2 regions of the Qipengyuania sp. L-5Y genome follow, and region 2 is predicted to be linked to the other one. Evidence: riboswitches for the same ligand, from Rfam matches in the RefSeq annotation. Region 2 holds a riboswitch; the other holds the start of a gene.
What was found. Region 2 has a riboswitch for cobalamin ahead of AC13F2_RS05180 (TonB-dependent receptor plug domain-containing protein). Riboswitches for the same ligand answer to the same signal wherever they lie in the genome.
Positions count from the first base shown of each region.

Region 1: linked by a shared signal. The riboswitch ahead of AC13F2_RS04470 (TonB-dependent receptor plug domain-containing protein) and the one ahead of AC13F2_RS05180 (TonB-dependent receptor plug domain-containing protein) in region 2 are both predicted to bind cobalamin.

Region 1 covers NZ_JBSXOM010000024.1:19,741-25,316, forward strand. Annotated here, with positions in the region: gene AC13F2_RS04470 (TonB-dependent receptor plug domain-containing protein) at 1-1,685, opposite strand, end outside; cobalamin riboswitch at 1,777-1,961, opposite strand; gene AC13F2_RS04475 (cell wall hydrolase) at 2,119-3,198, shown strand; gene AC13F2_RS04480 (hypothetical protein) at 3,320-3,673, shown strand; gene AC13F2_RS04485 (putative bifunctional diguanylate cyclase/phosphodiesterase) at 3,803-5,576, shown strand, end outside.
Region 2 covers NZ_JBSXOM010000025.1:1,598-7,173, forward strand. Annotated here, with positions in the region: gene AC13F2_RS05175 (IS110 family RNA-guided transposase) at 1-440, opposite strand, end outside; cobalamin riboswitch at 1,248-1,479, shown strand; gene AC13F2_RS05180 (TonB-dependent receptor plug domain-containing protein) at 1,656-3,587, shown strand; gene AC13F2_RS05185 (hypothetical protein) at 3,599-4,153, shown strand; gene AC13F2_RS05190 (cobalamin-binding protein) at 4,155-5,084, shown strand; gene AC13F2_RS05195 (hypothetical protein) at 5,161-5,454, opposite strand.

The DNA.
Region 1 (5,576 bases), on a different contig from region 2:
CCGAAATCGCTGATCCAGTCGCCGTAAATGGTACCGAAATGCTTGGGTCGCCGCGCCAGATCGAGATCGGTCGTACGATCTTCCGCATCGACATAGGAATATGTGCCGGCAAGGCGAAGACCGGGTGCAAGATCGAAGCCTGCCTCCGCTTCGATGCCCTGCGCGCGGGCGCGGGCGGTGTTCAGGTATACGCCGGAAGGTCTTTCAGGCGTAACGCCGAACCCGATCAGATTGTCGCTGTCGCGGCGGAAGCCCGTCAGCGCGAGATGCAGACCTGAGCCCCGCTGCCCTTTCTCAACTCCCAGATCGTAGCTGGTGCTTTCTTCGGGTTCGAGCTCCGTATTCCCGTAGAACGAGAGCAACTGGTACAGTGTCGGTGCCTTGAAACCTTCGCCCACGCTACCGCGCACGCGCCAGTCATCGCCAAAGCCATAGCTCACATCGCCGCCGAAGCTTACATGCGTGCCGAACTGTTCGTGATCGTCCACGCGCGCACCGCCATGGACGGCCAGACGGCCCATCACCCAGCCAAGCTGCGCATAGGCCCCGCTGATTTCGGTTTCGGCGGCCGTGTCGAAGCTCGTTTCAAACTCGGTCCATTCATGATCGCCGCCGAAAGCCAGCGAGAGACCGCCCAGCAAACGGTATTCTCCGCGCAGCGAGATGCGATCGGAGCGGCCGTCGCTGGCAAAGGTCTCCGCCCCGGAACCATCGCGATTGGCGCGCTTGGTATCGGACAGGCTGTACGCGGCGCGCAGGGTCAGGTCGTTGCCGTAATAGGCAAGGCCGACATCGCCCCAGTAACGCGTGGTTTTCTGCGTATCGTCGGTATCCGCGAGAACGAAATCGGGTGCGGGAAAGCCATCGATCTCGACGTCGCCTTCCGCAAAGTTGCCATGCGCGAACAGCTCGAGGCTGGGGGTCAGATTGAGGAAGGCGCTGGAGCCGATAGCGAATTGCTTCGATCCGTCGGCTTCCGTGCCCGATGCGGCTGCGGAAAATCCGTCGGTCTCGAACCATGACCCGGTCAGGCCGATAAAGGCATTGTCATTGCCTGCTCCGGCAGCGGCGCTGGCAAACAGCGTGTCGCGCGAGCCGTACTCGACGCTGGCAGTCATGCCGCGCTCGGCCCGCGTCGAGATGTCGATCACCCCGCCCACGGCTTCCGATCCCCAGATCGTGCTGTTCGATCCGCGCAGAACATCGATCTTGCCGGCTGTACCAAGCAGCAGATTGCCGAAATCGAAGCCGCCCGAAGGGCTCGCCTGGTCGGCCACGCGCACGCCGTCGACCAGTACCAGAAGCTGATCGGGATTGGCGCCGCGCACGTTTACGCTGGTTACCGTACCGACACCCCCGCTACGCGACAGCGACAGACCGGGAACGCGCGCAAGTGCGCGTGCCGGATCGGCACCCTGAATGGTTTCGATCTCTTCCCGTCCGATGACGGTGACCGACTGGCCGGTATTGCGCAGATCGGTGCCGAGGCCGTTGGCCGTGACCGTGATGATCGCCTCGGCCGGGGCCGCGCTGCGATAGCTGCCCACAGTCGCTTGCTGATCGCCAGCCTCGTTTGCCTCGTCCTGGGCGGCGATGATTTCCTCGAGCGCCTGCTCGCTGGCAGTCTGCGCATACGCTGCGCCAGGCATTGCCGAAGCGGAAATCAAAAGCAGATATTTATACACGTAACCTCCTGTCATGAACGAAATGCCGCCCATGACGGGAGGGAGCCGAAACGCTCCATCCACGTTTGCTACAGGTACACCCCGCCCTGCAGCCGAACGACGGTCATGGGCAGGTCTCCTGGCTCCCGGATCAGCGGCCCTGTTCCGCCTTCCCGCTTTCGCAGTGGCATATGGAGCGGACCTCCCCGGTCACAGTTGCGGGAGCAGCGAGGGGCTTGCACCCTCTTCCCTCTTCGGGCCTGCGCAAACAGGCCAACCCGTGACTCGCGGCGCCGACTACTGCGCAATGTGTCGTTGCACAAGACGCAACTTCATTAAGTTTTGCTGTTATAGGGCGCCATCGAATCCCGTCCCGTTGCGGGATGGCGATCGCACACATCTGTCGGCCTTACCGGGTATAGGCTATGGGCAATTCCTGAAAGAAGGACGCAGTTTGAGCGGATTGGAAGTGTTGGCCGGGGACAAGGACCGTGCGCTGCACGTCGCCTCGCCGCGCGCCCAGCGCCGAGCCGCCAGACTGCAGGATCGCCGTAAACTGGCGACCCGCCTCGGTATTCTTGGCGCTGCCATCGCTCTTCCGACCGTGGCTGCGCAAGGCGAATGGTCCGATTTCAGAAGCGCGATTGGCCTGGGCGACGAACGCGTACCCTTGACGCCCATGCCGTTCGAAACGGCTGGCGAAAGCTTTCCTGGATCGGCCTTCTATTACCTCGAAGATGCCCCGCGCCTTGCCACAGATATCGCCGACCTTCGCAAGAGCGAAGGGACGCTTGAAACCGTCGAATTTGCACAAAGTCATGGCGCGGTTGCAGCGGCACAGGCATTTCGCCAGACGGGCAACGGTATCGACAAGGCGCGCGCATTGCAGTGCCTTTCCATGGCCGTGTACTACGAAGCCGCCAGCGAAAGCCTGTCGGGCCAACAAGCGGTGGCGCAAGTGGTCCTGAACCGGGTTGCACATCCCGCCTATCCCGCCAGCATCTGCGGTGTGGTGTTTCAGGGGTCGGAACGCAAGACGGGCTGCCAGTTCAGCTTCACCTGCGACGGATCACTGGCGCGCACCCCTTCCCGCCGGGGGTGGGCGGTGGCCCAATCCGTAGCGCTGGGTGCCTTGGCGGGCGAGGTTTACAAGCCCGTCGGCCTGGCCACACATTACCACACCAATTACGTGAACCCCTATTGGGCCGCCAGCCTCGACTATATCGGTGCCATCGGCGCGCACCGTTTCTATCGCTGGAAAGGCGGGGCCGGAACCGCCGGTGCCTTTACCGACGACTATGCCGGCGCGGAGCCGCTTGCCGCCCCCAACGTTCGGCGCGCGGAAGCGGACGTCCCCGGCCCTGTACAGCCTACCCCTCCGTCCAATGCCGCTATCGGTATCAGTACCGAACCGGATGCGCCGGTTGGGGCGCCCGCCGCCGCAGCTCCAGCCGACAAGCTTCCGCAATCCGGCAGGGTTCGCGAGGAGTATGCCAATTCAGGCAAATGGATCAACGAGCCCGGGAAAAAATAGGCTTGCGGGCCAACACGAAGGCAATCCTTTACGTCTCCACAACCATGCTGCGGAACCGAAGTTTAGCGTGCTTCGGCCATGAGGGGGTTCAACAGCCCAGCCCCCCTGAGGAGACCATGGCATGCCGGTCCATTTCGCTGCCGCACGTTCCACCGCTCATTCGCCGATTGCCCGGGCACTGGCTCGCAAAGCGCACTCGCGCGCGGCGAACGACAATGCCGGGGCAGCGCAGATGGTCGCCACCGCTTCCCCTATCGATGGCGTGATGCATGCAGCGCTGAAGCACTTTGCGAACCATGGGCTGAGCGCGGCGAAAGTTGCAGCGCAGCAGGCTGAACACGCCCATGCGGCCGACGACACCGAAAGTTACGACTGGTGGCTCGGCATCTGCCGAACGCTCGACCGCGGGCTGGCCAGACGCCTTGATGAGCAGCTTGCCATCAAGTCGTTGCTGGCGAGCATATCCCCCGTATAACTCCGGAAAATCCACGTGTTACCGTTAACTGAAATATGATGGATCCGCCTTAAACGCTTTGCCATGGGTGAGCGAAGCGGGTCATTCGATTTGAAGCGGTACGTCGCCCATGCGTCGTCGACAGATCCGTTGAGCGAGAAAGCTCGCAACTCTCTCATTCGTTCTCTCTACGACCGGCGCACGGCCCTTGCAGTAGGCGCCATGAACTGCACCATCTCGAGCACGGTCGTGGCGTATCTGTCCGGTAGCGCCCTCCTCTATTCACTTGTCTTTCTGCTCAGCAGCATCGCCGTCCTGCGCATTGTCAACTCTCGTCACCTGGCGAAGCGCCCGGAAGAGATAAGTGCGGCCCAGCTTGAATTCGCTTACAAGTTCGGCGCGTTCGGCTTCAGCCTCATCCTCGGCACTGTGGCTGCATCGGCCATCGCGCTCGACATCGATGCGATGGCGCAGGTCCTGATCATTTCGAATGCGCTGGGCTACGGCATAGGCATCTGCGCGCACAACGCCGCGCGTCCGGCCATAGCTCTGGGCCAGTTGACGCTGGTGTCGACACCCATAGTCATCGCGTCGATCGCCCATGGTTCGATCGCCGGGGCATGTCTTGCGATAACCATCGCTCTTCTCTTTCCCGCAATGTACTCGATCGTCACCTCCATCTTTCGCACCTTGCACGAATCCCTCGACGCGGCAGACCGCAGCGCAGCGCTGGCAGCGGAAATGGAAACCTTCGCCCTGACCGACACGGTAACCGGGCTTTCCAATCGTCTTGGGCTGGACCGCCTTTTGCCTGGCGTCATCTCGGCGGCAGATGTCGACGGGCGGGCTGGTATTTTCTGGATCGACCTGGACAGGTTCAAGGAAGTCAACGATCTCAAAGGTCATCAAGCAGGTGATGAGGTTCTGCACACTATCGGCGCGCGGATCGCCGCGCTGGTCGGCGAGGACGGTATCGTCGCTCGTTTCGCCGGTGACGAGTTCGTCGTTGCCTGCCAGATAGCCGACCGCAACGCCGCGTCTGTCATGGCCAACACGCTCCTGGGCGAGGTCATGCGTCCGCTGCAAGTCGATGGGGAACGCCTGGAAATGGGCGCATCGATCGGCATCGCCTTGATGCCGATCGATGGCGTGACGGCAGATCAATTGATGCGCCATGCGGATATGGCGCTGTATGAGGCCAAAGTCGCCGGACGATCCCAAATTCGATTCTTCACCCCATCGATGACCAGGGACCTGACCCATCGCCGAAAGATCGAGACGGAACTTCGCCTTGCGCTCTCGCGGCATGAAATGTCCGTCTACTTTCAGCCGATTGTCGATCTGGACACGGGGCGCATTCGCTGTTTCGAAGCGCTGGCGCGCTGGCTCCACCCGACGAGGGGAGAAATTCCTCCCGATCAGTTCATCCCGGTTGCCGAAGAATGCGGCGCAATCGTAACTCTCGGCAACTGGCTCACTGGCGAAGCCGCGCGGGCGGCCGCAGCCTGGCCCGACGATATATCCGTCGCGGTCAATCTTTCGCCGATGCAGATTAAGGCTCCGGGCGCGGCTCTGGGTATTCTCAGCGCGATCAGAGATGCGGGCCTGTCGCCGGACCGTCTCGAGCTTGAAATTACCGAAAACGTGTTTCTGGAAGACAGCCCGAGCATCGGGATGTTCATCGAAGATCTTGCGCGTGCCGGAGTTCGGTTTGCGCTCGACGATTTCGGAACGGGTTACTCTTCGCTGAGCTATATAAATCAATGGCCGTTTTCGAAGATCAAGGTTGATCGCAGTTTCGTGTCGGGCGCACAGGCCGGTCGCAAGAGCGATGCAATCATCCGCGCAGTTTCGCAGATGGGCCGCACGCTCGGCATCGAAATCGTGGCCGAGGGCCTGGAAACCACCGAACAGGTCAAGGCTG
Region 2 (5,576 bases):
GAGTGGCGGATGGCGTTCTCGATATCGAGGAACTTGCGCTTGAGGTTGCGCCGCTGGACCAGCAGCAGGCGTATCCGGTAGCACTCCTCGGTCTTGATATGCGCCTGCCGGAACCACCCGGTGCGCATGATATGGGCGATACCGAGCGCATCGGCGGCGTCGGTCTTGTTGCGCTGGGCCGACAGCGCGGCGCGCACATGGCGCGTCTCCAGACAGACGGCGGGCAAGCCCAGCTCGATCAATCCGGCATGCAGCCACGGCGATACCGATCCCGCCTCATGGCCGACCCGGCGCAGCCGTCCCGCAAACCGCTCCAGCGCCTCAGCGATCAGCTCCGGCTCGGTCGGGACCTCGGTCTCCAGTACCACCTTCCCGTCATCGCCCACCACACAGATCGCGGTCTCCTCGATCGATACATCGAGCCCTGCAAAGTACTCCATCATCCGACTCCTACGCTTCCGTTTAACCGGAGCGAGGGAAGCGCCTGATGCAGCCGCTGTGCAAGACTTGGCCGCAGCCAAGTCCTCCCCAAATACAGCGGCCCTCATTTTCTTTCTTCAAATCAGACGCTTACGGACAAATACCCCACGCCGATTACGCCTGCAAGCGGAGTGCATCGCGACTGTATCCGGCGCTGCCAGCGACCTGCAGTGATAGCGTTGCGAGTGTGCTTCTGATTAGCAACCAAGCTGCAAAGTTTCTGTAGCGGCAGTGTCTAAGAGCGTCGCTAAATGATGCAACGCCAAGGCAGCGCAACGACGCGATCATCGCACACCAAGCGCCAGATATTCGGATTACGAGCGCACACGGGATACTCGACGATTGGTTGCGGCCACGCTCGTGGACGGCCTATGTGTCAGCTTCTGGGTCAATAATGTTGACGCTTTAATGTCGTGGTTTAGGGTGGGTGTGCGACGGTCGGCTTTTAGGCCGCGCATTCAATATAGAGGACATTGAACCGGCGACGAAGTTGGACCGTATGCGATCTGTCCGGCTTGCGCATTAGAAACTAAAATGCTGCCGTACGGCTTCCGACACCATTCGCGATATTTAAGAAAGGGTTGAGAATCGATCTCAGACGAAAGCGAAAGCTGGTGCCAATCCAAAGGTCGACGGATCAACATCTGGGCATTTCAGTTGGTGACCTAAACAGATACGATGGATTAAGTTCACCTACCCCCTAAAACGGCGACCATCGTCTTGCTGCGTTGCTCTGGAACTGAGCGCTTGCCGCTCATTCGACCAAAGTCTATGAGACGAGCGTCGGCAGAATCAAATGTCGATAAAGCGTGCCGGTAACGGGAACGCAGTGAGGTCTCGATAGGCCAATTCTGCGGCTGTCCCTGCAACTGTAAGCGGCGAGCGCGTAACATGGGTGGGGTTGGCTCCACAACCACTGGGCGGCAATTGTCGTCTGGGAAGGTATGTTTCGTGCGACAACCCGTGAGCCAGGAGACCGACCGGCGCGTGTCGCTCTTGCCGGGCTCATGGGATTGGCCAGGCGCGAAACGAATTTCGTCCGGGCGACGAGTAGCGGTTGGAGCCGCATCGGCAGGACTGCCGGGGGATGCACGCGTCCGTCCCTAGCAGTCTCGTCGACCGCACTCGTGCGGACGCTCCGGCCAAGTCGCCCGGCGCCCCGGAAATTCGTTCTCATGAAATACATTCACCTGTCGCTTCTGTCTTCCGTGCTTCTGCCGGCTCCATCGCTCGCTCAGACCATCGATCCCGCTGCCGATCCAGAGACATCCAACACCTCGATCGTCGTCACCGGGAACCGCGCCACCGATCCCATGCCGCTCGACCGGATCGGCGGATCGGTCACCGTCCTCGACGAGCAAATCCTCGACCGGAGGCAAGTCCGCGAGGTGTCCGACGTGCTCCGCGACGTCCCAGGGGTCGCGGTCGGACGGGTTCCCGGTCAGACACAGCTTCGGTTGCGCGGTGCTGAAGCCAACCATACGCTCGTCCTCGTTGACGGGATCGAGGTGTCGGATCCCTATGCCGGCGAGTTCGATTTCGGAACGCTTATCGCCGACGAGGCTTCGCGGATCGAGGTGCTGCGCGGACAGCAGAGCGCGATCTACGGGTCGGACGCGATCGGCGGCGTCATCCAGTACATCACTCTCGACGGCCGCGATGCGCCCGGGGCGGTCGCGCGGATCGAAGCCGGTTCGTTCGGCATGGTGAACGGTGCTGCCCGGATCGCTGGATATAGTGGCGATCTCGACTACGCGCTGTCCGCCACACTCAATACCACCGATGGCACGCCAGGCGCCCGGAACGGCACGCGCGATCTTGCGAACGACAGTGGTGCGGTCTCGCTGAAGACGACGTTCGCGCCATCAACCAATGCACGCCTCACTGGTGTATTACGCTACGCGCGCACCAATGCCGAATTCAACGACAGCGATTCCGATCCGGGAAGTCCGACCTTCGGATTCCAGGTCGATAGCCCCGGCAACCGCTTCGAGAACGAGGCTATCTATGTGCTCATCAGGGGCGAGCTAGACTTGCTCGACGATCGCTGGACCCAAGCGTTTTCGGCCCAGATCGCGGATACCCGGCGCGACGGTTTCGCTTCGACTGGACGCAGCTATGGCAGCGAGGGCCAGAGGTTGAAAGGGTCCTACGATACGACGTTGCGTATCGAGGCTGGCGGTCTGACCCACCGGGTCACGGCGGCTCTCGATGTCGAACGCGAACGCTTCCGTAACACCGATCCGACCGGCTTCGCATTCACCGGTCGCCGACAGATCGACAATGTCGGTCTCGTCGGCCAGTATGCGATCGATCTCGGAGACCGAGCGAGCGCGTCCGCATCCATCCGCAGGGACTGGAACGACCAGTTCGCCGATACAACCACGTACAGGCTTCAGGCGAGCTATCGGATCGCTGCGGCTACGCGAGTGCGCGGGGCCGTCGGATCGGGGGTGAAGAACCCCTCGTTCTACGAACTATATGGGTTCGTGGACGGCCGTTTCATCGGCAATCCCGACCTCAGGCCCGAGAAGTCGAGCGGATGGGAGATCGGGATCGACCAGTCGCTGTTCGGTGAGCGCGCTTCAATCGGGGTCACCTATTTCGAGAGCGAACTGGACGAAGAGATCTTCACTTCTTTTCCGCCCCCGAACTTCGTCGCCAGCCCTGGCAATCGCGATACCGTATCCAAGAGAAACGGCGTCGAAGTGTTCGGCGAGGCGCGCTTCGCGGAAGCTTGGCGCGTCAATGGAGCTTACACCTATCTGCGTTCCCACGAGGATGGCGCGCGCGAAGTGCGGCGGCCCTCCCATACCGCCAGCCTGGCTGTCGACTGGCGCGCTCCCAAGGATGCCGGAGGGGTCACGCTCGTTGCGCGCTACAATGGAGAGACGATCGACAGCGCTTTCATCGATCCCTCGTTCGTGCCGGTTCGCGTGCAACTGGACGACTACTTTCTGCTGAACGTCAACGCCGACGTGAGGGTGATGGATAATGTCGAGCTGTTCGGCCGAGTCGAGAATTTGACGGCCGCCGATTACGAGGATGTCTTCAGTTTCGCGACGCCCGGACGCTCGTTCGCCATTGGCGCGCGCGCGCGTTTCTAAGGAGAATTTCGATGACGGATGAAATGATAGCAAAGTCCGACATTGCGAGGTTCGCATGGCCTGTCACACTTGCCTTGGCGACGGTGGGCGGATCGCTGGTTGCCGCCTGCATGATGCCGTTCGTGGCTGTTACGATCGTGACCGCCGCGACCATGCGCCGCTCGCTCGCGTTAACGACGATCCTCGCGATCTGGGCGACCAACCAGTTGCTGGGGTTCACCGTCCTCGGCTACCCGCACACGGGATATGCGTTCGCCTGGGGCGGTGCGCTGGGCATCGCATCTATTCTCGCCATGCTCGCCGGTGCCATCATCATGGGAGAACAAAACGAGCTGAGCACCCTTCGGACATTTGGCGCCTTTCTGATCGGCTTCGCTGTTTACGAGGCTGCGCTATTCGGGTTTGCTTTGGTGGTAGGCGGGACAGAGACTTTCACGATGGCGATCGTGGGACAGATCTTCGCGAACGATGCATTATGGTTCGCAGGACTGTTGTTGGCGTCCTGGCTCCTCGCCAGAGCCGCTCCCACGCTATTCGGACCTTCTCCGCGAATACGGTTCGCCTGACATGGCGCAGCCGCGCATCGTGTCCCTCCTGCCGAGCGCGACCGAAATCGCCGTCGCACTCGGATTGGGAGAGAGCCTCGTCGGTCGCTCGCACGAATGCGATTATCCGCTTTTCGTAAAGGCATTGCCGGTCGTCACGTCGACCAGACTCGAGAAAGGACTGACGTCGCGGCAGATCGACGACCGGATCCAGGAAATCGTGAGGCAAGGACTGTCGGTATACGAAGTCGATACCGCGCTTCTGCGGGACTTGCGGCCCGACCTCATCTTGACCCAATCGCAATGCGCGGTCTGCGCGGTCACCCCTGCCGATCTGGAAGAAGCACTCGGCGACTGGATCGGAACCGCCCCGACGCTGCTGTCGCTGGCACCCGATACATTGGAAGATGTATGGAGCGATTTCGCTAAGGTCGCCGAAGCGGCGGGAATTCCCAAGCGTGCATCATCGGTCGTCGGTGACTTGAAGGAGCGGATGTCAGGGCTATCCCGAAGTAGCGCGGAGAGGATGGATCGCCCGCGTGTCGCCGCGATCGAATGGATCGATCCGCTGATGGCCGCAGGAAACTGGGTACCCGAACTAATCGAGGCGGCCGGCGGTCACCCATTGTTCGCGCGAGCCGGAGAACATTCCTCGTGGCTGAATTGGGACGACTTGATTGCCGCCGATCCCGATCTGATCGTTGCGATGCCCTGCGGATATCTGTTGCCACAAACGCTCGCCGATCTGGGGTCGCTCGTCGACCACTTCGGTTGGAAAGACCTTACCGCGGTTCGCAAAGGGAAGGTCTTTGCCGTTGATGGCCACCATCTTTTCAATCGTCCTGGCCCACGACTCGTCGAGTCGGCTGAACTGATCGCGCAGTTGGTTGGGGCGACGCCAACACAGGCATTGGAGATGGGACGGGATTGGATCTCCATCGATGGGGTTTGACGATGTTTTTCGCGCTATTCGACGCGAAACGAGCGCATCAGCCCTTGTTTTCAAAGCTGCGTACCGATACTCAAAATCAGCTGCATGCAAAGTTGCGCGCATTCAGCTTCAAGTTCGCACCGCTAACGGGAACACAGTGAGGCCCTCCAAGCGTATCGCCAGGGCGAAACAGCGGCACGAATACCGAGTCGTGCGCGTCGCTGATCGAAATACAACCGTCGATCCGCTTGATGGTACCCGACAAGGTCGTCAGGTTGAGCGTCGCCGGATAATCATCGAGAATGATGAGGTCGCTTTGAGACACCCGAGTGTCGGAGCCACAGGCGACAAGCCCCATATAAAGGGCGAGTGTGGTCGCGATCCTCTTCACGGCGCAACGAAGCCGGAAGTGGTGTTGATGGTGAAGGGCGAGTAGCCGCGGATCGTCGTGAGTGGCATGTCCGCCATGACAGTATCGAGGATCAGCCCTGCGGACTAAGCGTGAGGTTCATT